One region of the Stenotrophomonas sp. YJH_SMC_138 genome, then DNA from elsewhere that is predicted to be linked to it. Evidence: predicted binding sites of a transcription regulator. Region 1 holds the regulator's gene; the other holds the start of a gene.
The links. Region 1 encodes HrcA, which represses chaperone genes, less so after heat shock. Its sites were predicted from a motif close to TTNGCACTCNNNNNNNNNGAGTGCNAA; they were not measured.

Region 1 (15,020 bases):
TCGCACCACGGTGGTCATCGCCCACCGCCTGGCCACCGTGCTCAAGGCCGACCGCATCGTGGTGATGGACCAGGGCCGCATCGTGGCCGAAGGTACCCATGCCCAGCTTCTGGCCGAAGGCGGACTTTACGCTGAACTGGCACGACTGCAGTTCATCGATTGATGACGGCCGGCTAACATCGGCCGGACCAAGCTGGCCTCGCATCAGCAGCATCCGCTGAAGGAGGTACGCGATGTCGTTCCGTCAGTTCCCTGCAGTCGACAGCAATGGCGAAAGCCACATCATCATCGAGTTCAAGCCCGAGGCGAATGGCAGCGGGCATCACTCTGAATCCACGCCGCGTTACGAGCTGGATGACGGGCGTCATCTGGTTCGCAATGGCCGCGAATTCACCACCAGCGGCGGCGAACTGCGGTTGATGATCTAGCGCTGCCCACCTTGGTGGGCACTGGCCGTGTCGCCCTGCTCTGGTAGGTGTCGACCTCGGTCGACACGCTCTTTGCCAAGGGCAGTCGAGCAAGGCTCGACTCCACAAGAAGGCGTGATCAATTTTTCACCAAGCATCTTGACAGCCTTTCCTGACAAGGGCTGCGCAGGGTTATCCACACGTTTGCTCAGAAACCATCCACACCGCCTGTGGATGAATTCAGCCCAGCACCCGTCCGATGCCGCTGGCGTCCACGTCGGCCGCGGCCCGGGTGATCGCCGCCGGATCGCTGCCGGCCACGAATCCGATGCGGAAGTGCACTTCACCGCCGGGCGTGCGCGAGGAATGGATCGAAGCCAGGCTGATGCCATGCTGCTCGAACACGTTCAACAGCTCGCGCAGCGAGCCAGGCCGGTCCTCCGGCAGGTGCACCGACAGCGCGTTGCGCTCGGTCAGATCGGCCAGCAGATACCCCACGCGTTCGAACGTGTAGTTGCCATCCGCCAGGGCCTGCTCGCCGAAGGCACTGCGATTGGCTGACAGCAGCTGCTCACGGAATGCAGCCCGTGCGCCGTCGTCGCCCTGTCCGACCTGCACCTGCAGGGCCTGCAGCTGCCCCACCAGCCGCTCCAGCATCGGCGCCACGTACGGGTTGCCGAACTGGATGTCTTCGTAGATCGCCGGATTCAGCGACAGGATGCGCGAGATGATCGCCGTGTCCAGCTCGAACGACGCCGAACGGTACGGCATCATCGCGGCCAGATCGCCCAGCTGCGGCTGGTACTGGCGCAGCACGCCTGCCTGCGCCAGGTGGGTGGCATGCACCATCGCCTGCACCAGCGCCATCATCTGGTCGTGGTGCTGCGGCGTCGCGCGCACGCACTCGGCCTGCAGCGCGGTGCACAGCGTATCGACCCATGCCCGCCAGTGCTGCAGCCGCGCTTCGCAGACCACCATCACCCGCCCCTTCAGGGTCGGCGCCTTGGGTGGCGCGGTCATCGGGTGCAGTCCGACCACTTCGGCCTGCGAGGCCAGCATCGCCTGCACCGGTGCCTCCTTTACCGAGGTCACATCCAGCCACAGCCTGCCCTGCTCGCGGCCCGCCGATTGCCGCACGTACTCGGCGATCAACGCCGGCGTGTGCCGGATCGGTGCCGAGAACACCAGTACATCGGCCTGCGCCAGCAGGTGTTCCGGCGTGTGCGAGTCCGGGTCGGCCGGGTCATGGCCGATCACCTGCAGCTGCAGGTGCTGCTGGAAGAAGCGGCACAGCCAGCGCCCATAGGCACCAGCACTGCCGACGATGCCGACCGTGCGCGGCGTGCGTGGATCCAGGCCGCTCATGCCACGCGTTCAGCGCGGAAGCGCGTTCCTTCGGCCAGCGCCGCCGGCGCGGCAGCGATCACGTCGAACTCCTCGAAGCCGTTGTCCAGGGTCGCCTCCAGCGCCGCATGGGTGCCGGCAATCGCGCGCGAAATCGCCTGCTGCATCGACTCACCGCGCAGCAGGAACGACACCACCAGCGACATCAGCACGTCACCGGTACCGGCCACGTCCACCGGCAGCAGCGGTGAGGTCCAGCGCCAGGTTTCCTCGTGCCCGACCGCCAGGGTGACCAGCTCACCCGGGTTGCCGCCTACGCTGTGCGCGATCACCCAGTGCGGGCCACGATCCAGCAGCGTGCGCGCGGCGGCGATGGCATCGGCCTCGGCCAGTGCCGGCATGCCGGTCAGGCGATTCAGTTCGAAGGCATTGGGCGTCACCAGCCAGGCGTGGGGCAGCAGGCGCTCGGCGAAGATCGCTTCCAGGCCCGGTTCCACGTAGGGTCCGGTATGGGTATCACCGATCACCGGGTCCAGGCAGTAACGCAGCTGTGGGCAGGCCGGCAGGATGTTGTCCAGCCAGTCGGCGAAGGCCGCACCGTTGGCGGTGCTGCCGAAGTAACCGGACACCAGCATCTTCGCCCGCTGCGGCAGGCCACGCTCGTGGGTACCCAGCAGCAGGTCGGCAAACCAGTCGGCGGGCAGCACGCGGCCCCGCGTAGTGTCGTAGAACGGCGCATTGCTCAGCAGCACGGTCGGGATTTCGGCGACGCGCACGCCCAGTGCGCGCATCGGCGGGACGGCGGCACTGTTGCCGGCGTGGCCGTACACAAGTTGCGACTGGACCGAGATGACATCGATCGGCGACGGCCCATCCGGCCGCTGGCGGCGGCCGTGGACCAGGTGGTTATCAAGGGATTCGCTCATGGCCGCATTCTACGCCCAAGGGAGTTTTCGGCAGGGCTTGCAGCCCTGCACCTGCCGAAGGCGAAGCCGAAGCAAGATCAAGAACCGCATTCCGTGGGATGGCGGGGCGGTGTGGGTGGTCAGGACACGCCGTAAACCCCCCTCCGGGGTCCGGCCCAGCCGCTGGCGGCTGTGCGTTCGGGCGCTTGCGAAGCAGTGCTTCGCAAGCGAAGCGCCCTCACCCATGGGGGCTCGATGGCGCCATCCATGGCGCCAACGGTCCTGCCCACCCACACCGCCCCGCTTCTGACAGATTCCCGCGACTGTTGGTGGGTGCCGACCGTTGGTCGGCACATCTGTGGGATACCGAAATAAATCGGGGTCAGATCCGTTTTCCTTCGGAAAACGGATCTGACCCCAAGAGCCGTTCCGACGGATCGCAGGAAACTGTCGAAGGCGGGGTGGGTCCGGTTGCAGGGGTGTCCGCGGCATGGATGCCGCGGCCAAGCCCCCAGGGATGGGTTTACGGCGTCCCCTGCAACCGGACCCACCCCGCCAACCCACGGATAGCCCGCTTCTGCTGTTGACGTTGCCTCTGCAGGTGCAGGGCTGCAAGCCCTGCAAACCCAACCCCCTCAGTGAGCAGCAGGCCGCGATGGCGGCAGCCACGCCGCGACGATGCCGAGCAGTGGCAGGAACGCGGTCAGCTGATAGACGAATTCAATGCTGGTCCTGTCTGCCAGCATGCCCAGCACGGCCGCGCCAAGCCCGCCCATGCCGAATGCAAAGCCGAAGAACAGGCCGGACACCATGCCGATGCGGTGCGGCATCATCTCCTGCGCGTACACCACGATGGCCGAGAACGCCGAGGAGAGCACGAAGCCGATCAGCACTGCCAGCACTGTGGTCCATAGCAGATCGGCGTGCGGCAGCATCAGCGCGAACGGGGCCACGCCGAGGATCGAGGTCCAGATGATCGGCTTGCGGCCGATGCGGTCACCCAGCGGGCCGCCGAGGAAACCACCGGCGGCAGACGCCACCAGGAACGCGAACAGATGCAGTTGCGCCTGTGCCACCGGAATGCCGAAGTGGTGGATCAGGTAGAAGGTGAAGTAGCTGCCGATGCTGGCCATGTAGAAGTACTTGCTGAAGATCAGCACCAGCAGGATCGCCAGCACCTTGGCCACGGTGCGCGACGAATGCCGCGGGGCCATAGACGCGGTGTTGGCCGGACGCGGTGTGCCCAGGTGCAGTGCATACCAGCGGCCAACATAGGTCAGCAGCGCGATGCCGATCAGCGCGGCGCCGGCAAACCATGATGCGGCACGCTGGCCATACGGCACGATCACGGCCGCAGCGATCAACGGCCCCAGCGCGGTACCGAAGTTGCCACCCACCTGGAACACCGACTGCGCGAAGCCATGGCGACCGCCCGAGGCCAGCCGGGCGATGCGCGAGGCCTCCGGGTGGAAGATGGCCGAACCAATGCCGACCATCGCCGCAGCCATCAGCACCACCGCGTAGTTCGGCGCAAAGCCGAGCAGCAGCATGCCGCACAGGGTCGAGGCCATGCCGATCGGCAGCGAGTACGGTGCCGGGCGGCGGTCGGTGGCCATGCCGATCAACGGCTGGAAGATCGACGCGGTGAGCTGGTAGGTCAGCGTGATCAGGCCGATCTGGGTGAAGCTGAGGTTGAAGCCGCCCTTGATCACCGGATAGATGGCCAGGATCAGCGACTGCATCATGTCGTTGACGACATGGGAGGTGGAGATGGCGGCCAGCACGCCGGGAGCCACCGGGCGTGAGGTCGTTGCGGGAGAAGCCAGGGTCGACATGGACACAGTCAGGTTGGGGGCGAGCCACGCATGCTACGGTGGGCCCCCACTCCCTTCTGCCGCGTTCGGGTCATGGCCTATCGCAAAAAGGACACTCCCTGCCCGATCCGCGAGACCGCGCCGTGGAACGAAGTGCCGGTACACCGCCCGGTGACCAGCCGCGCCCGGCACTACCCGCCCGGTACCCACATCGCGCCACACCGGCATCGCCGTCACCAACTGGTCTTCGCCATGTCCGGCCTGATGGTGGTGCGCGCGGACGGTGGCCGCTGGGTCGTGCCCTCCACCCGCGCGATCTGGGTTCCGGCCGGCATGGTGCATGCGGTGGACTGCATCGCCGAGGTGCACATGCGCAGCCTGTACGTGGAACCGGACTTTGCACCGCAACTGCCGGATGGGGCGTTCGCAGTACAGGTGGCGCCGCTGCTGCGCGAACTACTGCTGGCGGCCAGCCTGATCGAGTCCGCGCACGTGGACGACAGCCGCGACGGTCGCGTGGTGCGCCTGCTGCTGGACGAGCTGCACCGCATGGACGTGCTGCCGCTGCACCTGCCCTCGCCCACCGACCCGCGCCTGCAGAGGATCTGCCAGCACATCCAGAAGCATCCCGCCGACGACGCCACGCTGCAGGACTGGGCCCAGGCCCTGCAGGTGGACGTGAAGACCATCCAGCGCCATTTCGCCGGCGAACTGGGCATGACCTTCGGGCAGTGGCGGCAGCAGGCGCGCCTGCTGGCCGCCCTGGAGCGGCTGGCAGTCGGCGACAAGGTCATCGATGTGGCGCTGGCGATGGGCTACGACAGCCCCAGCGCGTTCACCAGCATGTTCAAACGCCAACTGGGGCAGACGCCCGCGGCGTTTTTCCGCTGATCGCAAACGAAAACGCCGGGCATGACCCGGCGCTACCGCTCAACGCTTCGGTTGAAAAACTCAGGACGTCATCCGGTCCCAGAAGCCCTTCACGCCATCCATGAACGTCGCCGACTTCGGCGAATGCTTGCGTGCTTCCTCGCCGACAAAGGTGGCTTCGAACTGCTCCAGCAGCTTGCGCTGTTCGTTGGTGAGGTTGACCGGGGTCTCCACCACCACGCGGCAGTACAGGTCGCCCTCGCTGCGGCTGCGCACCGAACGCACGCCCTTGCCACGCAGGCGGAACAGCTTGCCGGTCTGGGTCTCGGCCGGGATGCGGATTTCCGCTTCGCCGCCGAGGGTCGCCACGCGTACGGTGTCGCCAAGCGCTGCCTGCGAGATGCGGATCGGCACTTCGCAGTGCAGGTCGTCGCCATCGCGCTGGAAGATCGCATGCTCGCGCACGCGCACTTCCACGTACAGGTCACCCGGCGGCGTACCGGCCGGACCCGCCTCACCTTCACCCTGCAGGCGGATGCGGTCGCCGGTATCGACGCCCGCCGGCACCTTCACCGACAGCACCTTGTCTTCCTCGACACGGCCGTTGCCGTGGCAGGTCTTGCAGGGCTTGGCGATGATCTGGCCACGGCCGCCGCAGTTGTGGCAGGCCTGCTGCATGGCGAAGATGCCGCGCTGGATGCGCACCTGGCCGCGGCCATGGCACACATTGCAGGTTTCGACCTTGCCGTCTTCGGAGCCACTGCCATCGCAGTCGCCGCACTCGGCCAGGGTCGGGATCTCGATGCGGCGCTCAACGCCGCGTACCGCTTCTTCCAGGTCCAGCTCCATCACGTAGCCGATGTCGGCGCCGCGACGGGCCTGGCGCGGCCCACCGCCGCCCCCGCCAAAAATGTTGCCGAAGATATCGCCGAAGATATCGTTCATGTCCGGGCCGCCCGGACCACCACCGCCCATGCCGTGCTCGAACGCGGCGTGGCCGTGGCTGTCGTACATGCGGCGCTTGTTGCCATCGGACAGCACTTCGTAGGCTTCCTTGCACTCCTTGAAGGAGGCTTCGGCCGCCGCATCACCCGGGTTGCGGTCCGGGTGGAACTTCATCGCACAGCGACGGTAGGCCTTCTTCAGCTCGTCGTCGGTGGCGGTGCGGGCAACGCCCAGCACTTCGTAGTAATCGCGCTTGCTCATATGGTGAATCTGGTTCCGGAAAGTCGGGATTCGTCAAAGCGGAAGAGCGGAACCAGGTCCGCTCTTGCGTCGGGCGCCCCGACACGCCGGTGGGCGGTCAGGACCCTGATGCGACAACGGGACGCTGATGGCCAGCGTCCCGTGTCGGTCCGGATCAGGACTTCTTGTCGTCCTTGACTTCGGTGAACTCGGCGTCGACCACGTCGTCCTGCGCCTTGCCGGCGTTGCCGGCGTCGGCACCCGGGGCACCGCCCTGGTCGGCCGAAGCAGCGGCGAACAGCGACTGGCCGGCTTCCTCCAGCACCTTCGACTTGGCTTCGATCTGTGCCTTGTCGTCACCCTTCATCGCGGTTTCCAGGTCGGCCAGGGCCGCCTCGACCTTGCCGATGACATCGCCGCCGACCTTGCTGCCGTGCTCGGTGATGGCACTGCGGGTGCCGTGGATCAGGGCATCGGCCTGATTGCGGGCCTGCACCAGCTCCTGGAACTTCTTGTCTTCTTCGCGGTTGGCTTCCGCGTCGGCGACCATGCGTGCGATCTCTTCCTCGGACAGGCCCGAACCGGCCTTGATCTCGACCTTCTGTTCCTTGTTGGTCTTCTTGTCCTTGGCCGACACGTGCAGGATGCCGTTGGCGTCGATGTCGAAGGACACTTCCACCTGCGGCAGGCCACGCGGGGCCGGCTCGATGCCGGACAGGTCGAACTTGGCCAGCGACTTGTTGAAGCGGGCCTGCTCGCGCTCACCCTGCAGCACGTGCACGGTCACGGCCGACTGGTTGTCCTCGGCGGTGGAGAACACCTGCGAGGCCTTGGTCGGGATGGTGGTGTTCTTCTCGATGATCTTGGTGAACACGCCGCCCATGGTTTCGATACCCAGCGACAGCGGGGTCACGTCCAGCAGCAGCACGTCCTTGACGTCGCCGCCCAGCACGCCGCCCTGGATCGCAGCGCCCAGTGCCACGGCTTCGTCCGGGTTGACGTCCTTGCGCGGTTCCTTGCCGAAGAACTCGGTCACCGCCTGCTGCACCTTCGGCATGCGGGTCTGGCCACCGACCAGGATCACTTCGCTGATGTCGCTCGAACGCAGGCCGGCATCGTTCAGGGCGACGCGGCACGGCTCGATCGACTTCTTGATCAGGTCTTCCACCAGCGCTTCCAGCTTGGCGCGGGTCAGCTTGATGTTCAGGTGCTTCGGACCCGAGGCGTCAGCGGTGACGTACGGCAGGTTCACTTCGGTCTGCTGGGCGCTGGACAGCTCGATCTTGGCGCGCTCGGCAGCGTCCTTCAGGCGCTGCAGGGCCAGCGGATCCTTGCGCAGGTCGATGCCCTGGTCCTTGTTGAATTCTTCAACCAGGTACTCGATGACGCGGTTGTCGAAGTCTTCGCCGCCCAGGAAGGTGTCGCCGTTGGTGGCCAGCACTTCGAACTGCTTCTCGCCGTCAACGTTGGCGATCTCGATCACCGAGACGTCGAAGGTGCCGCCGCCCAGGTCGTACACCACGATCTTGCGATCCTTGTTGTCGCCCTTGTCCAGGCCATAGGCCAGCGCGGCCGCGGTCGGCTCGTTGATGATGCGCTTGACGTCCAGGCCGGCGATGCGGCCGGCGTCCTTGGTCGCCTGGCGCTGGCTGTCGTTGAAGTAGGCCGGCACGGTGATGACCGCTTCGGTGACCTTCTCACCGAGGAAGTCCTCGGCGGTCTTCTTCATCTTTTCCAGCACCTTGGCCGAGATTTCCTGCGGCGCCATCTTCTTGCCGTCGCTGGTGGCCACCCAGGCATCGCCGTTGTCATGGGCCAGGATGCTGTACGGGACGTGGGCGATGTCCTTCTGCACTTCGGCGTCGGTGAACTTGCGGCCGATCAGGCGCTTCACCGCGTAGAAGGTGTTCTTCGGGTTGGTGACGGCCTGGCGCTTGGCCGAGGCGCCCACCAGGACTTCGCCGTCCTTGGTGTAGGCGACGATCGACGGGGTGGTGCGATCGCCTTCCGAATTCTCGATGACGCGGGCCTTGCCGCCGTCCATGATCGCCACGCACGAGTTGGTGGTGCCGAGGTCGATACCAATGATCTTGCCCATGGGGGAGACTCCTGAGGATGCTTGTTGGGGTCAGTCCGGCCGTTCGGCCGGTGGATGAATACGATGTGGGGGAGGCTCGTGGAACATTCAAGCCATCTCCCGAACGCTGTGTTTCCGGTCGCCCGGCGCGTTCAGCGTCGGGCCGGGTGACGGGACATTCCCGCCTTCCGGCCCTGGAGGGGTCAGTCGGCGGCCACCACCACCAGCGCCGGCCGCAGCAGGCGCTCGTTGAGCAGGTAACCCTTCTGGAACACGGTCACCACGCTGCCCGGGGCGGCGTCTGGGGCCGGCACCTGGCTGATGGCCTGGTGGTGTTCCGGGTTGAACGGCTGGCCGATCGGGTCCAGCAGGACCAGCCCGTTGTCGGCGGCAACCTTCAGCAGCTGCTTGTAGGTCAGCTCCAGGCCCTCGCGCAGCGGATGCGGGTCATCGCCGGCCGCCTTCAAGCCGGCATCCAGGCTGTCGAACACCGGCAGCAGCTCGCCCAGCAGCTTCTCGTTGGCGAACTTGCGGGCCTGCTCGATGTCACGGGCAACGCGCTTGCGCTGGTTCTCGAGGTCGGCGCGCTCACGCAGCGCATCGGCCTTGATCTGCTCGACCTCGGCGCGCAGGCGCTCCACTTCGTCGTTGACGCCGGCGGCGGCGGCCGCATCGGCGGCAGTCTGCTGGGATTCGATATCTGGATGTTCGTGGTTCATGTCTGGGTCCCTGGCGGTCAGTCTCCGCCTCCACCCACCCTAGTGTGGGCGGGATGCTGCGTTTCAAGCGTCGGATGTTCCAGGAGTGCGCCCGGCTGGCGAAAACGCCGCGCCGAGTACATCGGCAGTAGCCTGGACCAGCGGGATCATCCGGTCGTAGGCCATCCGCTTGGGGCCGATCACGCCCAGCACGCCCAGCACCTGGCCATTGGCCGTGTAAGGGGCAGTGACCAGCGAGACGCCCTGCAGCGGCATCATCCCGGTCTCCTCGCCGATGAAGATGCGCACGCCGGGCGCCTGGATGGTCCGCTCCAGCAGCTGCAGGATCTCCCGCTTGCTGGAGAACAGCTCGAACAGCTCGCGCAGCCGCTCCAGGTCGGACAGGTCCTGCACCCCCATCAGGCGGGTCTGGCCGGCCACCAGCATGTCATCGGCCGCCGGCTGCAGGGCCTGCTCGGCCAGCTCGATGCTGTGCGCCAGCAGCTGCTCCAGCTCCGAACGGGCATCACGCAGTTCCAGCAGCAGGCGGGTGCGGATCTCGGCCATCGGCAGGCCGGCGAAATGCGCGTTGAGGTAGTTGGCGACCTGTTCCAGCTGGCCCGGCGCGAACTCCTGGCGGGTCTCGATGACCCGGTTCTGCACCTCGTTGTCGGCGAACACCAGGATCGCCAGCACCCGGCGCCCGTCCAGCGCCACGAAATCGATCTGGCGGAACGCGAACTGCTCGCGCCGCGGGGCGCTGACCACGCCGACGAAGTGGCTCATCGCCGACAGCAGCTCCGAGGCGCTGCCAAGCAGGGCCTGGGTGCTGCCGCCGCCGGCCAGTTCCTGGCGCAGCCGGGCCAGCTCGCCTTCGCCCGGCGGCTGCATCTGCAGCAGGCTGTCGACGAACACCCGGTAGCCATGTGCGGTCGGGACGCGCCCGGCCGAGGTGTGCGGCGAAGCCAGCAGCCCCAGGTCTTCCAGGTCACCCAGGATGTTGCGGATGGTGGCCGGACTGACCTCCAGCCCGGCCACGCGCGCCAGCGTCTGCGAGCCGACCGGCTCACCGTCCTGGATGTAACGCGCGATCAGCGTGCGCAGCAGATGGCGCGCACGCGGGGCAAGCTGGTCGGGAGAACCGTGCATGGAATCAACCTGTGAGACACGGACACTAGATAATGGCGGCGGATCACCTTGGCAAGTCATTGGACCTCCCGCGCCCGCGTGCTAGCGTTGCGCGGCTGCTGACACCCCCTTACCCATGCTCAGACATCTTTCGATCAAGGATTTCGCCGTCGTCCGCGCCACCGAACTGGAGTTCGGGCCAGGCATGACCGTGGTTTCAGGCGAGACCGGCGCCGGCAAGTCACTGATGGTCGACGCGCTGGGCTTCCTGTCCGGCCTGCGCGCCGACAGCGGCGTGGTCCGCCACGGCGCCGCGCGCGCCGAGCTGTCGGCCGAGTTCGCGCTGGACCAGCTGCAGGCCGCGCGCCAGTGGCTGGCCGACAACGAGCTGGACGACGAGGAGCAGTGCCAGCTGCGCCGCGTGATCCGTGCCGATGGCGGCTCGCGGGCCTGGATCAACGGCCGCCCGGTGACCCTGGCGCAGCTGGGCGACCTGGCCTCGCTGCTGGTGGAGATCCACGGCCAGCACGAGCAGCAGGCCCTGCTGACGCGCCCTTCGCAGCTGGCCCTGCTGGATGCCTATGCCGGCAACGAGGACGAGCGCCGCCAGGTGCGCCGCGCCGCTGCGGCCTGGCAGGCGCTGGTCGATGAATCGCTGGCGCTGTCGCAGCAGGGCGACGTCAGTGACCGGATCGGCTTCCTGGAGCACCAGCTGCGCGAACTGGACCGCGAGGATCTGGAACCCGAATCGATTGCCGCACTCGGCGCCAGCCACCGCCGCCAGGCCCATGCCAGTGCCCTGCTGAGTGCCTGCCAGGCGGCCAGCAACCAGCTCAATGGCGACGACGGCAGTTCCGCGCTGGACCTGCTGCAGCAGGTGCGCCACGAGCTGTCGCGCCTGATCGAACACGACCCGCGCCTGGGCGAGGTCGACGGCCTGATCGAAAACGCCTCGATCCAGCTGCACGAAGCCCTGTCGCTGCTGGACCGCGTGCATGACGACCTCGACGCCGACCCGGAACAGTTCGAGGAGAACGAGCGTCGCCTCGGCCGCCTGCACGACCTGGCCCGCAAACACCGTGTGCCGATGGACGAACTGGGCGCGCAGCGCGAGCGCATGCACGCCGAAGTGGAACAGCTGCGTGGGGCTGACGAACGCCTGCAGCGCCTCGCCGGCGAGATCGACAAGGCCGCTGCGGCGTGGCGCGTGCAGGCCGGGCTGCTGACCGCCAGCCGCCGCGCCGCCGCTGCCGAGCTGTCGGCCACCACCACCGGCATCATCGCCGAGCTGGGCATGGGCGGCGGCCAGTTCCTGATCGAGCTGGAACCGCAGGACGCCGGCAAGCCCGACCCGCAGGGTGCCGAGCGCGTGGAATTCCTGGTGGCGGCCAATGCCGGACAGCCACCGCGTGCCCTGCGCAAGGTGGCCTCGGGTGGCGAACTGTCGCGCATCTCGCTGGCCATCGAAGTGGCCGCGCTGGACCTGGATGCAGTGCCGACCATGGTGTTCGACGAAGTCGACTCCGGCATCGGTGGCGCGGTGGCGGACATCGTCGGCCAGAAGCTGCGCGCCCTTGGCGAGAAGCGCCAGGTGCTGTGCGTGACCCACCTGCCGCAGGTCGCCTCGAAGGGCCATGCCCATTACCGGGTCAGCAAGGCCCCGGTGGAAGGCATGACCCAGAGCGCAGTGGAAAAGCTGGACAGCAAGGCGCGCGAGGAAGAACTGGCGCGCATGCTCGGCGGCGTGGAAGTGAGCAAGGAAGCGCGCGCCGCCGCACGCAAGCTGCTGCAGGTGTAACGCCGGCCGAGCCGAGCATTGGCTCGGCTTCCGCAAGGTAGTGCCGGCCGCTGGCCGGCACCCCGATGCGGGTGGATGAAGATCATGAGGTTGCCGGCCAGCGGCCGGCACTACCCCTGTGGCTGCGTCAGATCGACGCTCTCCACCAGGAAATCAAGAAACGCGCGCACCCGCAGCGGCAGGTAGCCGCCCTGCCCCAGGAACACCGCGTGCACCTCTTCCAGGTCACCGGGATTGGCGTCCTCCAGCACCGGCAGCAAGCGCCCGGCGGCAATGTCCTGCTGCACCTGGAATGCTGCCAGCCGCGCCATGCCCAGCCCACCCAGCACCAGCTGGCGCAGCGCATCGCCGTTGCTGGCGCGCGCGTTGCCACTGGGCAGCAGCATGCGTTCGCGCCCGTCCTGCAACAATGGCCAGCCCTGCATCGCGCGCGCATGGCCGATATCCAACCGGTTGTGCGACTGCAGCTCCTCGGCAGTGCGTGGCAGCCCGTGCCGCTGCGCGTAGGCCGGTGCAGCCACGATCATCATCCGCGTCGCACCCAGCCGCCGCGCCACCAGGCTGGAGCTCTTCAGTGGACCGGCCCGCACCGCCACGTCGGTGCGCTGCTCAAGCAGGTCGATCACCTCGTCATTGAGGGTCAGGTCCACGCCTACCTGCGGGTTGCGTTCGAGGAATGCCGGCAGCAGCGGCAGCAGGAAATGCTGGCCGAACGGCACGTTGGAGTTTACCCGCAGCCGTCCGCGCGGCTCGGCATGGGCACTGGCACAGCGCTCGGCCTCCTCCAGGTCGGCCAGCACGCGCAGGCCGCGCTCGTAGAACGCGCAGCCTTCCGGGGTCAGCTGCAGCTGGCGGGTGGAGCGTTGCAGCAGGCGCGTACCCAGCCGCTGCTCCAGCCGGGCCACCAGCTTGCTCACTGCTGACGGCGTCATGTCCAGGGTGCGTGCGGCGGCGGAGAAGCCACCGGTCTCGATCACCCGCACGAACACTTCCAGTTCGCCGGATCGGTTGATGTCGGGTCGCGCCATGGCGATGAATCCAGTTCACAGATGATTGTCCATACGCAGTCTAGTTCACAGATGACCCCGGAATCACCATGGCGTTCCCTCCCACCTGGATTGCCCGATGAACCGCTTGAGCCAGCTCACCGCCACCGCCCTGCTCGCCCTGTCCGGCGTCGGCAGTGCCGCATCCGCCCCGCACTGGGTCGCCAGCTGGCAGGCCAGCCCGCAACCGGTCTGGGACGCGGATTTCCTGTTCCCGACCCTGGTTCCGGCCACGCTGCAGGACCAGACCTTCCGCCAGACCGCGCGCATCAGCCTGGGCGGGTCCCGGCTGCGGGTGCGGCTGAGCAATGCCTACGGCACCCAGCCGCTGCGGATCGGGGCGGCCAGCGTGGCCGCGGGCGCGGGCGCCACCCCGCAACCGCTCAGCTTCGACGGCCAGCCTGGGGTGTTGATCGGTGCCGGTCAGGAACGGCTGAGCGATCCGCTGGCGGTGGCCACGGAAGACCACCAGGCGCTGCAGGTCAGCGTCTTCGTGCCGGGGCCGACGCCGGTGCAGGCGTTCCATTGGGACGGCCGCCAGACCAGCTGGATCGCCGGCGGCAATCAGGCCCGGGCGCGCGACCTGCAGGGTGCCAGTTCCACTACCGCACGCCTGTTCCTCACCGGGATCGAGGTCGAGGCCGCCGCCAGTGCGCGTAGCGTGGTGGTGATTGGCGACTCGATCACCGACGGCGCCACCGCCAGCCTCGACCAGGACCAGCGCTGGACCGACCATCTGGCCGCGCGTCTGGCACCGCGCGGCGTCGCGGTGGTCAACGCGGGCATTTCCGGCAATCGGCTGCTGAGCGACGGCATGGGCGAGTCGGTTCTGGCCCGCCTGCGGCGTGACGCACTGGACCAGCCCGGCGTCGCCAGCGTCATCGTGCTGATCGGCATCAACGACATCGGCTGGCCCGGTACTGCCTTCGCCCGCGCGCAGCCCCGGCCCAGCCTGCCCGAGCTGCAGGCCGGCTATCGTGCCCTGGCCGAACAGGCCCACCGGCGGGGTCTACGCATATTCGGCGCCACCCTGATGCCGTTCGCGGGCGCCCTGCCCGGCACGCCGCTGGACGACTACTACCACCCGGACAAGGAGGCCCTGCGCCAACAGCTCAATGCATGGCTGCGCAGCAACAGCCCGTTCGACGCGGTGATCGACCTGGACGCGGCGCTACGCGACCCGGCCGATCCGTCACGGATGGCCGCCGCCTACGACTCCGGCGACCACCTCCACCCGGGGGATGCCGGCAACCGGGCGATGGCCGAGGCGGTGGACCTGGAGATCCTGCTCGGTTGCAAGGGGTCAGAGCCCTTTGCTGGCGCAAAGGGATCCGACCCCGCAGAGCGCCCGGGGCCGGCCCCCTTTCCTGGAAGGGAAAGGGCCCTGACCCCGGCAACGAAAAACCCCGGGCAAGCCCGGGGTTTCGTCGCTAGCGGCTGGCCGGAACGGCCTACTTGCGCTTCTTGCGCACGTAGAGCACCAGCGAGTGTTCTTCCAGCTCATAGCCGTGATCGGCCGCGATCTTGCGCTGCAGCTCCTCGATCTCATGGCTTTCGAATTCGATGATCTTGCCGCTGTCCACGTCGACCATATGGTCGTGGTGGCCACCACGGTCCAGCTCGTAAACGGCTTGGCCACCCTCGAAATTGTGCTTGAGCACGAGGCCGGCGGCCTCGAACTGGGTCAGCACCCGGTAGACCGTCGCCAGGCCGATCTCGTCGCCATGCTCGAGCAGCTGGCGGTAGAT
Region 2 (15,020 bases), on a different contig from region 1:
TGAACCAGGAGCGCCCTAAAGTTGCGCCATTTCCCGCCGATACAGGTGCGTCCTTCCGCCTGGAGCCTGTCATGTCGGCCGTCGTCCCCCACCTCCGGTCCCTGCGCATGCGGCTTGCCGCACTGCGCTCGGCGTCCCCCGGCCTGCTGCTGTGGCTGCAGCCGCATCGGCTCAGTGTGGCCAGCAAGCTCAAGGCGACCCTGTGGGTCTGTGGGCTGGGCCTGATCGCGATCGCCGCCGTCTACGCCTGGACCGGCCATGCCAGCACGCAGGCGGCGCGCAGCCAGGCCAGCTACCAGCACGGCAGCGATCTGGCCGCGAGCGTGGCCACGCAGGTGGCCGAGGCGCGTCGTCTGCAGACCCAGTATGCACGTAGTTTCGACGATGCCGACCGCGCGCAGCTGCTGGCGACGCAGAAGGCGCTCCAGGCCGATCTTCAGGCGCTGCGCGCGATGCCGATGGATCCCGGCCGGCGCGAGGCGCTGCAGGCACTGACCGAAGCCGCCGGCGCGTTCTCGCAGGGTGTGGCCGCCCTGTTCGAACGCGTCGATGAGATGGGTCGTGGCGATGCCGGCCTCGCCGCGCAATTGCAGCAGGCCGCCGACGCCCTGCAGGCGCAGGTGGATGCGTTGCAGCGGCCTTCGTTGGCGTTGTCCCTGCAGAAGATGCGCCGCCAGGAGGCACTGCTGCTGCTCGATGGCGACTCCACCCATGCCGACCGTGCGAGCGAAGAAAAGCTGCCGTTCGATCTCGCACTGGTGGGCCTGCCGACCGATGCGCAGGATGCCCTTCGTAACGGCATGGAGGCCTATCAGGCCGCATTGCTGGGCTATACCGCCGCCCGCGTGGGCCTGGATGTAGAGGCGCAATCGCTGCTGGATACCGCCGCCGGCGTGGCGCCGGCGCTGGCCGCCTTCCAGCAGGCCCAGGTGGCGGCGCTGGCCAAGGCACAGGCGCGCCAGCAGGCCGGCGCACGCACCATGAGCGTGCTGTTCGCGGTGACCCTGCTGCTGGTCGCCGGTGTGTTGATCACCAGCCTGGTGCTGGTGCGGCGTGCGGTGCGCCAGCCGATCCAGGACACCCTGCGCTTCGCCAGCGACATCGCCGACGACCGACTCGACACCACCCTGCGCGTCTACAACGCCAACGATGAAATCGGCCAGCTGGCGCAGCGCCTGGTCGACATGCAGCAGCGCCTGCGCGCGCGCATCGAGACCGAGCGTGCCGTGGCGCGCGGCAACACCCGTGTGCGGCAGGCATTGGACAGTGCGCAGACCGGGCTGATGGTGATCGATGCCGAGGGCCAGGTGGCCTACGTCAATCCGGCACTGCTGCAGCAACTCGAGCGCGAGGCCGAAGATCTGGTGGGCAGCGATGCCGTGCGCCTGCATCCGGCGCTGGCCAGCCTGGCCGGCGCGCGCCAGCGCGAGGAGCGCGAGATCGGCCATGCCGGCGTGCGCTACCAGCTGATTGCCAACCCCATCATCGACGAAGGGCAGTTCCTCGGCGTAGCGGTGGAATGGCGCAGTCGTGCGCTGGAGACGCTGCTGGAAACCGAGGTCGCTGCCCTGGTCGATGCTGCAGCACGCGGCGACCTGCATGGCCGTATCGTGCTGGAGGGCAAGCAGGGCTTCGTGCGCACCTTGTCGACCAGCATCAACCGCCTGCTGGCCACCTTTGAAACCAACCTTGGTGACCTGCAGGCACTGCTGGCTGCGCTGGCCCGCGGCGACCTCAGCGTGCGCATGGAGGGGGACCTGCAGGGCGTGTTCGCGCGCATGCGCGACGATGCCAATGCCACCGTCGCGCAGCTGGGCCGCATCGTCACCCGCATCCAGCAGGCCACCTCCAGCCTGGATACCGGCGTTGGCGAGATCGTCGCCGGCCATCACGATCTGTCGCGGCGCACCGAGCAGCAGGCCGCCAACCTGGAAGAGACCGCGGCGTCGATGCAGGAGCTGACCGATACCGTCGGCCGCAACGCCGATGCCGCAGGCCGCGCCGATGCACTGGTGCAGGGCGCGGCGGCGGTGGCCCAGCGGGGTGGCGAGGCGGTCGGCCAGGTGGTCGCGACCATGCATGGCATCAGCGAAGCCTCGCGACGGATCGGCGACATCACCCAGTTGATCGACGGCATCGCCTTCCAGACCAACATCCTTGCCCTCAATGCGGCGGTGGAAGCGGCGCGTGCCGGCGAGCAGGGCCGCAGCTTCGCCGTGGTGGCCGCCGAAGTGCGCCTGCTGGCGCAGCGCAGTGCCGAGGCGGCCAAGCAGATCAAGGGGCTGATCGAGGATTCGGTGGCGCGTGTCGGCCAGGGCAACCAGCAGGCCGCGCAGGCCGGCACCACGATGGGCGAGATCGTCGGCAGCGTGCAGCAGCTGGCCGAGCTGCTGGCAGGTATCCGCAGTGCGTCGCAGGACCAGCATGCGGGCATCGCTCAGGTGAACCAGACCATCGTGCAGATGGAAGCCAGCACCCAGCGCAACGCCAGCCTGGTGGAAGAGGCGGGGGCCTCGACTGCGCAGATGCAGGCGCAGGTGCGTGCCTTGGCAGAAGCCGTGGGCGCGTTCCGCTTGCAGTCGATGCCGCAGGCGCGCGCGGCGGCCTAGTCAGCCGAGCGTGGGCTCGGCGCTACATCGGCTGCACGAACACTGTAGAGCCGAGCCCATGCTCGGCTCACACCAGCGTTCGGCGGCAGGAATCAATACACGTCGCGGCGGTAGCGCCCGTTTTCCAGCAGCGTTTCCACCGCTTCATCACCCAGCGCGGTTCGCAGCACCTGGTCCACACCTTCGGCCATGCCCTGCAACGACCCACAGACATGGATCACCGCACCACGCTGCATCCAGTCGCGCAGCGCATCGACGGCCGCACGCAGGCGATCCTGCACGTAACCACCCTCGCCATCGCGCGAGAACGCCAGGTCCACCCGCGTGAGATGGCCATTGGCCTGCCAGGCTTCGATCTGGTCGGCGAACAGGAAGTCGTGTGCGCGCTGGCGTTCACCGAACAGCAGCCAGTGCCCGTGCTCGCCTGCGTGGGCAGCTTCGCGCAACAGGCTGCGCAGCCCGGCGATGCCGGTGCCGTTGCCGATCAGCACCATCGGCGCGCCGCTGACGCGATGGAATCCGGGGTTGCGATGCACGCGGGCGACGATGCCGGCACCGATCGGTGCATGCAACGACAGCCAGCCCGAGCCCAACCCGGCGCGACCGGAGGCGTCATGCACCAGCCGCACCACCAGCTCCACCACGCCATCATCCGTGCAGGAGGCGATCGAATACTCGCGGCTGGGCAGCAGCGGCAGCCCGGCAAGCCACAGGCAGGCATCCTGCACCGCCAGCGCGGCATCGGCCTCGGGCAGCTCGCGTTCACTGGCCAGCGCCAGCAGCGTGCGCGGATGGCCATCGACCAGCAGGGGCTGCAGCGGATCCAGACCGTGGCCCTTCAGCACGGCACCGGCATGCCGCGCGTTGTGGCGGGGTGCGATGTGCAGGATGTCACCCGCCTGCCACTGCACGTCGGCCGGTGCGGCAAGACGGATACGCCAGATGGCTCCGCCGACGCTGCCCGGGTTGAGGTGGTCGCGGCCGAGCAGGCGCCACTCATGCATCTGCGTAGCCGCAGGCAGCACGCTGTCATCGGTGACGATGCCGGTGAGCGTACCCAGCTGCTGCTGCCATTGGCGCAATGCCGGCACCGAAGCGGCATCGACATCGATGCGCTCGAACAGCGGGCGCGCGCCGTTGCCGATCAGCCAGCCATCGAACTGGCGGCCGAAGCCGCAGTAATGCGGGTACTGGCGGTCGCCCAGCGCGAGCAGGCCGAACTGCAGGCGCGACAGGTCCAGGCGTTGTGCGAGCAGCAGCCGCGCCGCGCGGCGCGTGGCATCCGGTGGCTCGCCGTCGCCGAACGTGCTCAGCACGAGCAGCGCCTGGGAGGTGGTCTGCAGCGTCGCGGCATCGACGCGGGCCAGCGACTGCACCTGCACCGCATGACCGGACGCCTGCAGCTGCGCGGCCGCACGCCACGCCAGTTGTTCGCCCAGTCCGCTCTGGCTGGCATGCACCACCAGCCACGGCGGACCACGGCCATCGGTGGTCGTGGCCGGCAGCGCGCGGCGCAGCCCTCGCGGTGCACGCTGGCTGCGGCGGCGGTCCAGGTACAGCATCCAGCCGGTGATGAAGAACAGGCTCATGCCCAGGCTGCTGAGCATCACCACCACGCGCCCGGGCACACCGAAGTAGCTGCCCGAATGCAGCGCGAACACGCTGGTGGCCAGCTGTCCGCCCGCGCCCTGGCGTGCGTACGGGCGGGCATCGAGAACCGCGCCGCTGGCCGGATCGAGCTGCAGCAGGTCATGCGCACGGTCGTGGTGGCCGCCGCGCTGCGACGGATCACCGGCCATCACCCGCACGTTCAGCGCCTGCCCCGGCTTCTCCGGCAGGCGCAGGTCGATGAAGCCGGTGCGCACGCCGGGTAGCGCGTACAGCGTGGCCTCGATGCGATGGACGTCCAGTGCCGCGTCGGCGGCAACCGTGTGCTTTGCCGCCGGCGCCACACCGAGCAGCGTGTTGGCCGCGTTGCGGTACCAGTCGAACGACCACCACAGGCCGGTCAGCGCACTCATCAGGTAGATCAGCAGCACCCAGGTGCCGACCACCGAGTGCAGGCTCCACAGGAAGCCTCGGCCGCTGCGCGTCCACTCCACCGCCAGCCAGCTGCGCCAGTGCCACCAGCGTCGTGGCCAGCGCAGGTAGAGACCGGACAGGGTGAAGAACAGCAGCGCGATTGCACAGCTGCCGGTGATCCACTTGCCGCGCTCACCGGCAGCGAGGTGGCGATGCAGGTCCTCGACGACGTCGAAGAATGCCTGCCCGCGCAGGGCGCTGAAGCGCTCGCCGCTGTACGGATCGAAGTACACCCAGTGTTCCTTGCCGCCGGCAAAGCGCGCGACCGACGGCCGCTGTCCGGTGGCATCCACGCGCAGGCGTTGCAGGGGACGCTCGCTGCCAGCCTGCAGCAACGGCACCAGTTCGCTGAGTGCAAGGGGATGCTGGCCGTCCGCATGGTGCTCGGCGATCTCAGCGAAGCCAGGATTGGCCGCGCGCAGCAGCTCGTCCTCGAAGGACAGCATGGCGCCGCTGAGGCCCATCAGGGCCAGGACGGCACCGGCGGTAATGCCCAGCAGCCAATGCAGTTGGAACAGGACGTTCTTGAACATCGAAGGAGAGGGGCCCGGGAGGCTGCCGCCCGCATCCTGCGCAACAGCAAATGAGAATTAGTCGCGGAATTCTCCGTGGCGCCCTGCCTGCGGTCAAGCAGGGGTTGCCGGCCGGGCTGCGCCCGGCACCCGCGGTAGTGCCGGCCGCTGGCCGGCAACCTCAGAAGCAACAGCCGAAGCAACAGCGGGTTTCCTGTGAGGAAGCGGGGCGGGTCCGGTTGCGGGGGACGGCGCAAGTACGTCCCTGTAGCCTTGGCCGCGGCATCCATGCCGCGGACACCCCCTCAACCGGACCCACCCCGCCTTCGACAGTTCCTGCGATCTGTCGGAACGACGTTCTGCTTTGGTGGGTGCCGACCGTTGGTCGGCACGGGGTCTGATTCCGTTCTGAATATCGATATCTGACAGATGTCGACCAAGGTCGACACCTACCAACAGCCGCCGGAATCTGTCGAAGGTGGGGCGGTGTGGCTGTGCAGGACCGTTGGCGCCATGGATGGCGCCATCGAGCCCCCACGGACGGGTTTACGGCGTGTCCTGCACAGCCACAGCGCCCCGCCATCCCACGGAAAGCCCGCTTTGGCTGTTGCCGTTGCATTGAGCAGGGTGCAGGGCTCCAAGCCCTGCAAAAAACACCCTCACTTCACCCAGCCGTCGATCTCGCCGTGGGCGAACGGCCCCAGCTTTGCCTTCACCCGCCGCCCCTGTGCATCGAACAGCACGCTGTAGGGCAGCAGGCCCTGCGTATTGCCCAGTTGCACGCTGGCATCGCCTGGCCCCGGCGTCTCGACCACGATCGGGTAGTCCACCGGTACCCGCAGCAGGAAAGCGCGCACGTCGTCCGGGGCATCCAGCGCAATGCCCAGCACCTGCACACCGTTGTCGCCCTGGGCTTCGGCGAAGCGGGCCAGTTCGGGCATCTCTTCCACGCAGGGCGCACACCAGCTGGCCCAGACATTGATCAGCAGCGGCCGGCCGGCGAAGCGGGCGCGCAGGTCCAGCGGTTGTTCCGCCACGTCCGGCAGGATCAGCGCCGGCAAGGGATCACCCACCTGCAGGGCAGGCTTCACGGCCGTCGCTGTGGAAGCCGTCGTTGGCGCGGCCGGTGCAGACGGGCCGGGTGAGAATCGATGCCCGGCCCACAGGCCGAGGCCGGCGGCCAGCACCGCTGTCCACAGCAGCGCTGGCCGTTGCCACTTCATCGTGCGGTGCGCAGCAGCGCTTCCTCGACCACCGCCTGGGTCAACAGGGTCGGCAGCACGGTCGGCGGCGCCCCCGGGCCGTACACCACGTACAGCGGCACGCCCACGGCCTTGTGCTCTTCAAGGAACGTGGTGATCTGCGGGTCGACGTTGGTGTAGTCACCGCGCATGTACACCGCGTTGGTGCGCATGAGCAGTTCCTTGAACTCCGGCCGCGACAGCACGGCACGTTCATTGGCCTTGCAGCTCACGCACCAGTCGGCAGTCATGTTGACGAACACCACGCGGTTGTCCGCACGCAGGCGGTCCAGCAACTGCGGCGAATACTCGACCACGTTCTCGCTGGCGGCCTGTGCGGCCCGCGCCGGTGGTGCCAGCTGGGTCACGCCCCAGGCAGGAACCAGCGCGCCGATCGCCAGCAGCACGCCGAGCAGGGTCACCGCACGCGAGCCGGTCCAGCGATTGCGCTCGAACAGCCACAGGCCGAAGGCGAACAGCAGCAGGCCACCCAGCACCAGTGCCATGCCGTCCACGCCGCGCTGTTTGCCCAGCACCCACAGCAGCCACAGCGCGGTGGCATACATCGGGAAGGCCAGCACGTGCTTGAGCGTTTCCATCCACGGGCCGGGCTTGGGCAGGCGGCGTGCCAGCGCTGGCACGAAGCCGATCAGCAGGAACGGCAGCGCAAGGCCCAGGCCGAGGAACAGGAATACGGTCATCGCCTTCAGCGGCGGGGCAATGAACGCGTAGGCGATCGCCCCGCCCATGAACGGGCCGACGCAGGCGCTGCCGACCAGGCAGGCCAACGCACCGGTGAAGAAATCGCCGGCCGGCCCGCTGCGGCTGGCCAGCGACTGGCCGAGGTTGCCGATGCCACCGCCGAGGGTAAACACGCCGGACAGGCTCAGGCCCACCGCGAACATGATGTAGGCCAGCGCCGCCACCACGCCCGGGTGCTGCAGCTGGAAGCCGATGCCGACGGCGTTGCCGATCGCGCGCAGGCCCACCATCAGCGCGCCGATCACCGCGAACGCGACCAGCACGCCCAGCGTGTACCAGAGGGCATGGCTGCGTGCCCGCTCAGGGCTTTCGCCACTCTGCGCCAGGCTCAGCACCTTCAGCGACAGGATCGGCAGCACGCAGGGCATCAGGTTCAGCACCAGGCCACCGGCCAGCGCCAGCAGCAGCACCCACACGAACGAACGGTCCGGGTTCGGGGTTGTCGCCGGTGGGCGCGTGCGCAGTGCGTTGCCATCGCGCGCGTCGGCGGCGAACTCATTGCGCGCACCCTCACTGCCGCTGGCGGCGGGAGTGGCAATGCCGTCGTTGGGGACGGTCGGCAGCAGGCGCAACGGTGCGCCGTTGGCGGATTCACGTGGCACGCCGGCGGCGGGCAGCGGGCTGATCACCTCGTTGCGCGCTGGCGCCTGGTCAATGCTGGCGGACAGCTTGCCAGCGGGAATCGACAGCTTCACCCGGCGGGTCATCGGCGGGTAGCAGATGCCATCGGTCTGGCAGCCCTGGAAGGTCACCACCAGGGTGCTGTCGACGGCATCAGTGACAGTGCGGCGCAGCGGCAGCGGCACTTCCACCTGGTTGAAGTAGACCGAGACATCGCCGAAGTGCTCGTCGCGATGCGATTGCGCGGCTGGCCAGCGCGGCTTGCCGGCCAGCACGCCGGCGCTGCCTTCCAGCTTCAGCGAGGTGCGGTCGCGATACAGGTAATAGCCGGGCGCTGGGCTGAAGCGCAGCAGCAGGGTGTTGCCGTCACTGGCGATGGCATCGAAGCCGAACGCCTGTTCCGACGGCAGCGGCAGGGCCTGGCTGTTGTTGGCCGCGCCCGGCAGGCGCAGGCCACCGCTGTTGCCGGCACCGGCCAGCGGGTTGTTGAACGGGCTGGCCGCACCGGCACGCGCGGCAGGCACCGCCGCCGCCGCACCGGCGCCCGGCAGGGTGACCTGCACCACGCGCTTCTGCGGCGGGTAGCAGACACCGGCATCGGCGCAGCCCTGGTAACGCACTTCCAGGCTGATGGTGCCGGCAGCCTCGGACGGAGTGCCGGGCAGGGTGGCCTGCAGGCGCTCGCGATAGGTCTCGACTTCGCCGAAGAAATCGTCGTGGTGCTTGTCGCCCTTGGGCATCTGCAGCGCGCCGGCATTGAAGGCCGGGTCGGCCTTGACGCTGGTGCGGTGGCGATATAGGTAATAGCCCGGTGCGATCTTGAACTGCAGTTGCACCTGGCCCCGTTCGGGGGCACTGGCGGTCAGCGCGAACGCCTGGTCCACCGGCAGCAGGTCCTTCTCATCCAGCGCGAAGGCCGGCAGCGAGAGCCACAACAGGGCGCACAAGGCGGCGCCGCGCGCAAACAGAGTCTTCAATCAGTGTCCTCCCGGGTCTGTGCCCGGATCCAGTCCAGATACGCCGGCAGGCCGGCCCGGGTTTCGACCGCGATGCACTCCGGGAGTTCATACGGATGCAGTGCGACGATCCGGGCAATTGCGTCATCGACGCGGCTCGCGGTGGTTTTCACCAGCAGCTGCAGTTCGGCGTCGGTGGTCACCTCCCCCTGCCAGCGGTAGGTCGACTGCGCGCCATCGAGGCGGGTCACGCATGCCGCCAGGCGCTCGCCGACCAGCGCGTGCGCGATGCGCTCGGCACTGGCCCGGTCCGGGCAGGTGGTCAACAGCAGCAGGACGGGATCGACGGTCGACATGACCGCCGAGTATAGGGCCGCCGCCGGGTCAGGGCCCGGCGGCGGCAGTGGACCGCTGCGTTGCGCGGTCAGTTGGCCAGCTGGCAGGTGGCCGGCTTGGCCGAGGTGAACAGGGCCGGGGTTGCCCACTCGGGGTGGTCGATGAACGGGTTGCGGTTGCCCTGGAAGCTGTAGATCACGTCATTGCGCGCACGCTCGGCATCATCCGGCGGATCGGACAGGTGCCAGTCGATCAGCGTGGACAGCAGGCCCATGTAGGCCGGCGAACTGCTGGTCTTGACGATTTTGCTGCGGTCGTCGGTCAGCTCCAGGTCCGGCTCGGACTGGCCGGTGGCCGCATCCTTGCCGCCCTCGTAACGGATCGCCATGTACATCACCGCACGCGCCATGTCGCCCTTGCGCTTGCCCCACACCTCGAAGGTGCCGGTGTTGCCGTCCGGCGTGCGCACCCAGTTGGAGTTGCCCGGATAGCCGCCGCTGCCGCCGCCCTGGCCGTTGTTGGCCTCGGTGGCGCGCTCGCCGCAGTTGGCGTCGCACTTGCCGAACGGCTTGTTGCCGCGGTCGGCGTTCCACTGCGCGTCGGTCAGGTACAGCATGTGGGTGTCGGTATACGGCGCGTACGGCAAGCCCTTGTCACCGGTGGTGGTGGCAAAGCCCAGCGAGTTCGGCCAGGTGTGCTCGCGGTTGTACTTCAGGCCACTGCCACTGCCGGCGCGATCGGTCACCTTGGCGTAGCTGTGGTTGCGATATGCATCGAGGATCCTGCCGGAATTGTTCGGATCCTCGTCGGCGATTTCCAGAATGGTCCAGGTACTGGTGCCCGAGCCGCTGTAAGGGTAGGCGGTGTGGCCCTTGATGGTGGCATGCAGCGAGCAGCGCAGCTGGCTGGGGCTGCTGGTGTTGACCTTGGAGTAGTAGCCGGCCGGCACGCCCGGGTTGCCCGGGTCCGGATTGCCGCCGGTGCTGGCCACGGTGAAGGCGATGCGGCTGTCGGCGGCCGGGTGCGCGCCCTGCAGGTCGGTGATGCGCGCGGCGCGGATGTCGAAGCGGCAGGCCTCACCGGCCACCAGCGCAGTGTTGGTGGACAGCTTCACGCTGCGGCCGCTGGCCGGGAAGGTCAACGGCACGCTGCCGGAGGTGCCGCAGCTCAGGGCGAAGGCGCCACTGGCTAGGTTCACCGTCTCGCTGAACACCACTTCCAGGTCGGCGGCGGCCGGGAAGGTGCTGCTGCCCTGCGCCGGGGTGGTGGTGGAGACCGACGGCGGTGTGTTCGGGCCCGGGGTTCCGCCGCCACTGAAGGTCTGGCCGTTGTTGCAGCTGCCGAAGGTCTGCCTGGCCGACTCGGCCCAGGTGAAGTGGGTGTACTGGCTGCCGCTGCCGGTCAGCTGCAGCGAGGTGCCCGCGGCCGTGCTGTTGGTCTCGGCCACCGGGATGTTCTGGCTGGTCATGCCGGCGGCAGGGCCACCGGAGGCGGTGATGGCGCCCTCGTAGCTGAGGAACTGGACCACCTTGCCGCTGGCATCGACCAGGGCGATGCCGTCGTTGGGGCCGTTCTGGATGCCGTTGGTCGGGTAGTTGACCACGGCGATGGTCGCGCTGCCGCAGCCGGCGGCGGTGCCGGCCGGGACCGGGTTGTTGGCGTAGACCGCGGCCGCCGAAGGATTGCTGCCGTTGTAGAGGTAGAGGCGGTAGCCGGACAGGTCCTCGCCGGCGGTGGCGACCACTTCGATGGCTTCGCCGACGTCACCGGCGGCGGTGCTGTCGTCGTAGTGCAGTTCGTTGATGAAAACCTCGGCCTGGGCCGGCGCGGCGGCCAGTGCCAGCAGGCAGGCGGCGGCAAGCGGGGACAGCAATCGCATCGACTACTCCTTGTGATTGGGAATGCCTGACCGAGCCTAAGGCCGATCCGGTGACACTTTGTCGTAAATGAACGTCAGATATCTGACAGTGCGACGCTTGTCACCGAAATTGTCCAAGACCGACGCCTTGGCCGAGGCGCGCGGGCGGAAAAATTTTTTCATTCCGCCCTTGAAAGGGGGCGCCGGGGCTCCATCTCTGCCCTGCTCCCGACGTTGTCGGGTTTCTTCACGTGCGGTTCTGGCACTCGCTTGGGGTGAGTGCTAACATCGCCGGACTTTTTTAGACCAATCAATCACTTAAGAGGTCTCCTATGAGCATCAAGCCGCTGCACGACCGCGTTGTGGTCAAGCCGATCGAAGCCGACGAAATCTCCGCCGGTGGCATCGTCATCCCCGACTCGGCCAAGGAAAAGTCCACCAAGGGTGAGGTCGTGGCCGTCGGCCCCGGCAAGCCGCTGGACAACGGCAACGTGCGCGCGCCGTCGCTGAAGGTCGGCGACAAGGTCATCTACGGCCAGTACGCCGGCAGCTCGTACAAGAGCGAAGGCGTCGAATACAAGGTCCTGCGCGAAGACGACGTGCTCGCCGTCATCGGCTGAGCCCCGGCGCGACCTGTTTCAACCTGATCCCAAACTCCCAGCCGCCGGGCATCGTCCGGCGCTACCAATGAGGTAAATGCAATGGCTGCCAAGGATATTCGTTTCGGTGAAGACGCCCGTTCGCGCATGGTGCGCGGCGTCAACGTTCTCGCCAATGCCGTCAAGGCCACCCTGGGCCCGAAGGGCCGCAACGTCGTGCTGGAAAAGAGCTTCGGCGCGCCGACCATCACCAAGGACGGCGTCTCCGTCGCCAAGGAGATCGAACTGGCTGACAAGTTCGAGAACATGGGCGCGCAGATGGTGAAGGAAGTTGCTTCGCGCACCAACGACGATGCCGGCGACGGCACCACCACCGCCACCGTGCTGGCCCAGGCCCTGATCCGCGAAGGCGCCAAGGCCGTTGCCGCCGGCATGAACCCGATGGACCTCAAGCGCGGTATCGACAAGGCCGTCTCGGCCGCCGTCGCCGAGCTGAAGAACATCTCCAAGCCGACCGCCGACGACAAGGCGATCGCCCAGGTCGGTACCATCTCGGCCAACTCGGACGAGTCGATCGGCCAGATCATCGCTGACGCGATGAAGGAAGTCGGCAAGGAAGGCGTCATCACCGTTGAAGAAGGCTCGGGCCTGGACAACGAGCTGGACGTGGTCAAGGGCATGCAGTTCGACCGCGGCTACCTGTCGCCGTACTTCATCAACAACCAGCAGTCGCAGACCGCTGACCTGGATGACCCGTTCATCCTGCTGCACGACAAGAAGATCTCCAACGTCCGTGACCTGCTGCCGGTGCTGGAAGGCGTCGCCAAGGCCGGCAAGCCGCTGCTGATCGTGGCCGAGGAAGTTGAAGGCGAAGCGCTGGCCACCCTGGTGGTCAACACCATCCGTGGCATCGTCAAGGTCGTGGCCGTCAAGGCCCCGGGCTTCGGCGACCGTCGCAAGGCGATGCTGGAAGACATGGCCGTGCTGACCGGCGGCACCGTGATCTCCGAAGAAGTCGGCCTGTCGCTGGAGAAGGCCACCATCAAGGACCTGGGCCGCGCCAAGAAGGTGCAGGTCTCCAAGGAGAACACCACCATCATCGACGGCGTCGGCGACAAGGCCAACGTTGATGCACGCGTGGCGCAGATCAAGACCCAGATCCAGGACACCTCCTCGGATTACGACCGCGAGAAGCTGCAGGAACGCGTGGCCAAGCTGGCCGGCGGTGTTGCCGTGATCAAGGTCGGCGCCTCGACCGAAATCGAAATGAAGGAAAAGAAGGATCGCGTCGACGACGCCCTGCACGCGACCCGTGCGGCCGTTGAAGAAGGCGTGGTTCCGGGCGGCGGCGTTGCCCTGGTCCGCGCGATCACCGCGCTGGCCGGCCTGAAGGGCGCCAACGAAGACCAGAACCACGGCATTCAGATCGCCCTGCGTGCGATGGAAGCCCCGCTGCGCGAGATCGTGGCCAACGCCGGCGACGAGCCGTCGGTCATCATCAACAAGGTCAAGGAAGGCACCGGCAGCTTCGGTTACAACGCCGCCACCGGCGAGTTCGGCGACATGCTGCAGTTCGGCATCCTGGACCCGACCAAGGTGACCCGTTCGGCGCTGCAGAACGCCGCTTCGATCGCTGGCCTGATGATCACCACCGAAGCCATGGTTGCCGAAGCTCCGAAGAAGGACGAGCCGGCCATGGGTGGCGCCGGTGGCATGGGCGGCATGGGTGGCATGGGCGGCATGGACTTCTAAGTCCACGTCCCCGGCGGTCGTTGCCGACCCTGGTCGGCACGCCCTCCCGATGCAAGGAAGAACCCCGCCGCAAGGCGGGGTTTTTCGTTGCCCGGTTGCCGCCGCAGCAGCGCATCGCTACGCTCGGTGGCCATGCCTACCTCCTTCATCGTCGTCGACGACTTCCTTTCTCCTGCCGATGCGCAGGGGCTGCGCCAGGCGGCGCTGGGCCTGACCTATCCGGTGCAGGAGGGCGCATTCCCCGGCCGCAATTCGCAGCAGCGGCTGGAACTGGACGGGCTGTCCGGCGCGGTCTCGCGGCTGGTCAACGAACCGCTGCGGCCGGTCAACCCACTGCAGTCGCATGGCAAGTTCCGCCTTACCCTGGCCGGTGACACCGGCCGCGCCAAGGTGCACGCCGATCACTCGCACTGGTCGGGCATCCTCTACCTGAGTGCACCGGAGCACTGCGAGGGCGGCACCGAGTTCTTCCGCCACCGCCGTACCGGCACCGAGCGCATGGCCCTGGATGCAGCGGAGCTGGCCGCATTGGGCTATGCCAACGGCGGCGACATGCATCGTGACATCATCGAGCGCGACAGCAACGACGACAGCCAGTGGGGAATGACCATGCGCATCCCGATGCGTTTCAACCGGCTGGTGCTGCTGCGGCCCTGGTTCTGGCATACCGCCGGGCCAGCGTTCGGCGACCGCCCGGAGAATGGCCGGCTGGTGTACCTGATGTTCTTCGAGCAGGCGCGCTGAGCGGAGCAGGCATCCACGCGTGAGGTGGATCCACACGCCATGCATGGTTGCTCCCATCCCTCCGCACTCCCCGCCCAGGGATCATCGCGCCTTCATTCGACGAAGGCCTTCGCCGCGCCGTACTCCCACTGCCATGGCACGCCGATATCACCCAGCACGAACGCCACCAGTGCCGGGAAGGTGGCCTCGGCCCGTACATCGTTGCCCAGGATCACCACGCAGCGTTTGTGCCGCTCGATGCACACCAGGGTGTTGCCGACCGCATCGTCGTGGCCGCCCTTGTAGAAGCCTGCACCCTGGGGGCCACGGAAGGTCACCACGCCCAGGCCCGCGGCCAGATCCCGGTGCTGCTGCGCAACGGGCAGCTCCGGCTGCAGCGTTGGGAACTGGCTGGCGGTGGTGATCGGCAGCTGCGGCCGCACCAGTTCCCTGCGCATTGCCGCAGACAGCCCATCGCCGCGCACATAACCGGCGGCGAAGTGGGCCATGTCGGTGATGGTGGTATCCATCGATCCTGCCGCCCGCACACGGCTGCGTTGATCGTGCGGCTCTGTATCGCCTTCGACGGTCCAGCCATCGGCCAGGTTGCCGGCGAAATCCGCGCGCCACGACATGCTGGTGCGCGCCATGCCGAAGCGATCGAACACGCGCTGCTGCATCAACGCACCCACATCCTCGCCCAGTCGCCCACGTTCGATCACGAACTGCAGCAGGATCAGGCCCTCGCCGGAATAGCCGTAGCGGCTGCCGGGCTCGAAGTGGAACTTCAACCGGCCATCCGGTTCGAGAAAGCCGAAGTTGGCAAAGCCGCTGGCGTGATTCAGCAGCTTTCGCGGCGTGAGCCGGCGCCAGCGTGCATCACTCGCCAGCACGCTGTAGTCGGCGTACTTTTTCGGTTCGGGCGGGTAGTCTGGCAGCGGCACGTCCAGAGCTGTGGCGATGCTGGCA

Region 2: the regulator HrcA is predicted to act here: its motif matches at 11,237-11,263, upstream of AC5P7I_RS03875 (co-chaperone GroES).

What each region holds. Positions count from the first base shown of each region.
Region 1 is NZ_JCAFTB010000004.1:103,325-118,344, reverse strand. Features, by position in the region: gene AC5P7I_RS10900 (ABC transporter transmembrane domain-containing protein) at 1-163, shown strand, start outside; gene AC5P7I_RS10895 (hypothetical protein) at 234-428, shown strand; gene AC5P7I_RS10890 (prephenate dehydrogenase) at 648-1,772, opposite strand; gene pdxY (pyridoxal kinase) at 1,769-2,677, opposite strand; gene AC5P7I_RS10880 (MFS transporter) at 3,292-4,491, opposite strand; gene AC5P7I_RS10875 (AraC family transcriptional regulator) at 4,564-5,361, shown strand; gene dnaJ (molecular chaperone DnaJ) at 5,422-6,546, opposite strand; gene dnaK (molecular chaperone DnaK) at 6,701-8,623, opposite strand; gene grpE (nucleotide exchange factor GrpE) at 8,806-9,321, opposite strand; gene hrcA (heat-inducible transcriptional repressor HrcA) at 9,385-10,449, opposite strand; gene recN (DNA repair protein RecN) at 10,565-12,226, shown strand; gene AC5P7I_RS10845 (LysR family transcriptional regulator) at 12,337-13,254, opposite strand; partial or broken gene AC5P7I_RS10840 (SGNH/GDSL hydrolase family protein) at 13,352-14,578, shown strand; gene fur (ferric iron uptake transcriptional regulator) at 14,724-15,020, opposite strand, start outside.
Region 2 is NZ_JCAFTB010000001.1:874,808-889,827, reverse strand. Features, by position in the region: gene AC5P7I_RS03905 (methyl-accepting chemotaxis protein) at 72-2,609, shown strand; gene AC5P7I_RS03900 (PepSY domain-containing protein) at 2,702-5,224, opposite strand; gene AC5P7I_RS03895 (redoxin family protein) at 5,863-6,426, opposite strand; gene AC5P7I_RS03890 (protein-disulfide reductase DsbD domain-containing protein) at 6,423-8,804, opposite strand; gene cutA (divalent-cation tolerance protein CutA) at 8,801-9,139, opposite strand; gene AC5P7I_RS03880 (endonuclease) at 9,208-10,998, opposite strand; gene AC5P7I_RS03875 (co-chaperone GroES) at 11,310-11,597, shown strand; gene groL (chaperonin GroEL) at 11,679-13,328, shown strand; gene AC5P7I_RS03865 (DUF6445 family protein) at 13,461-14,072, shown strand; gene AC5P7I_RS03860 (serine hydrolase domain-containing protein) at 14,165-15,020, opposite strand, start outside.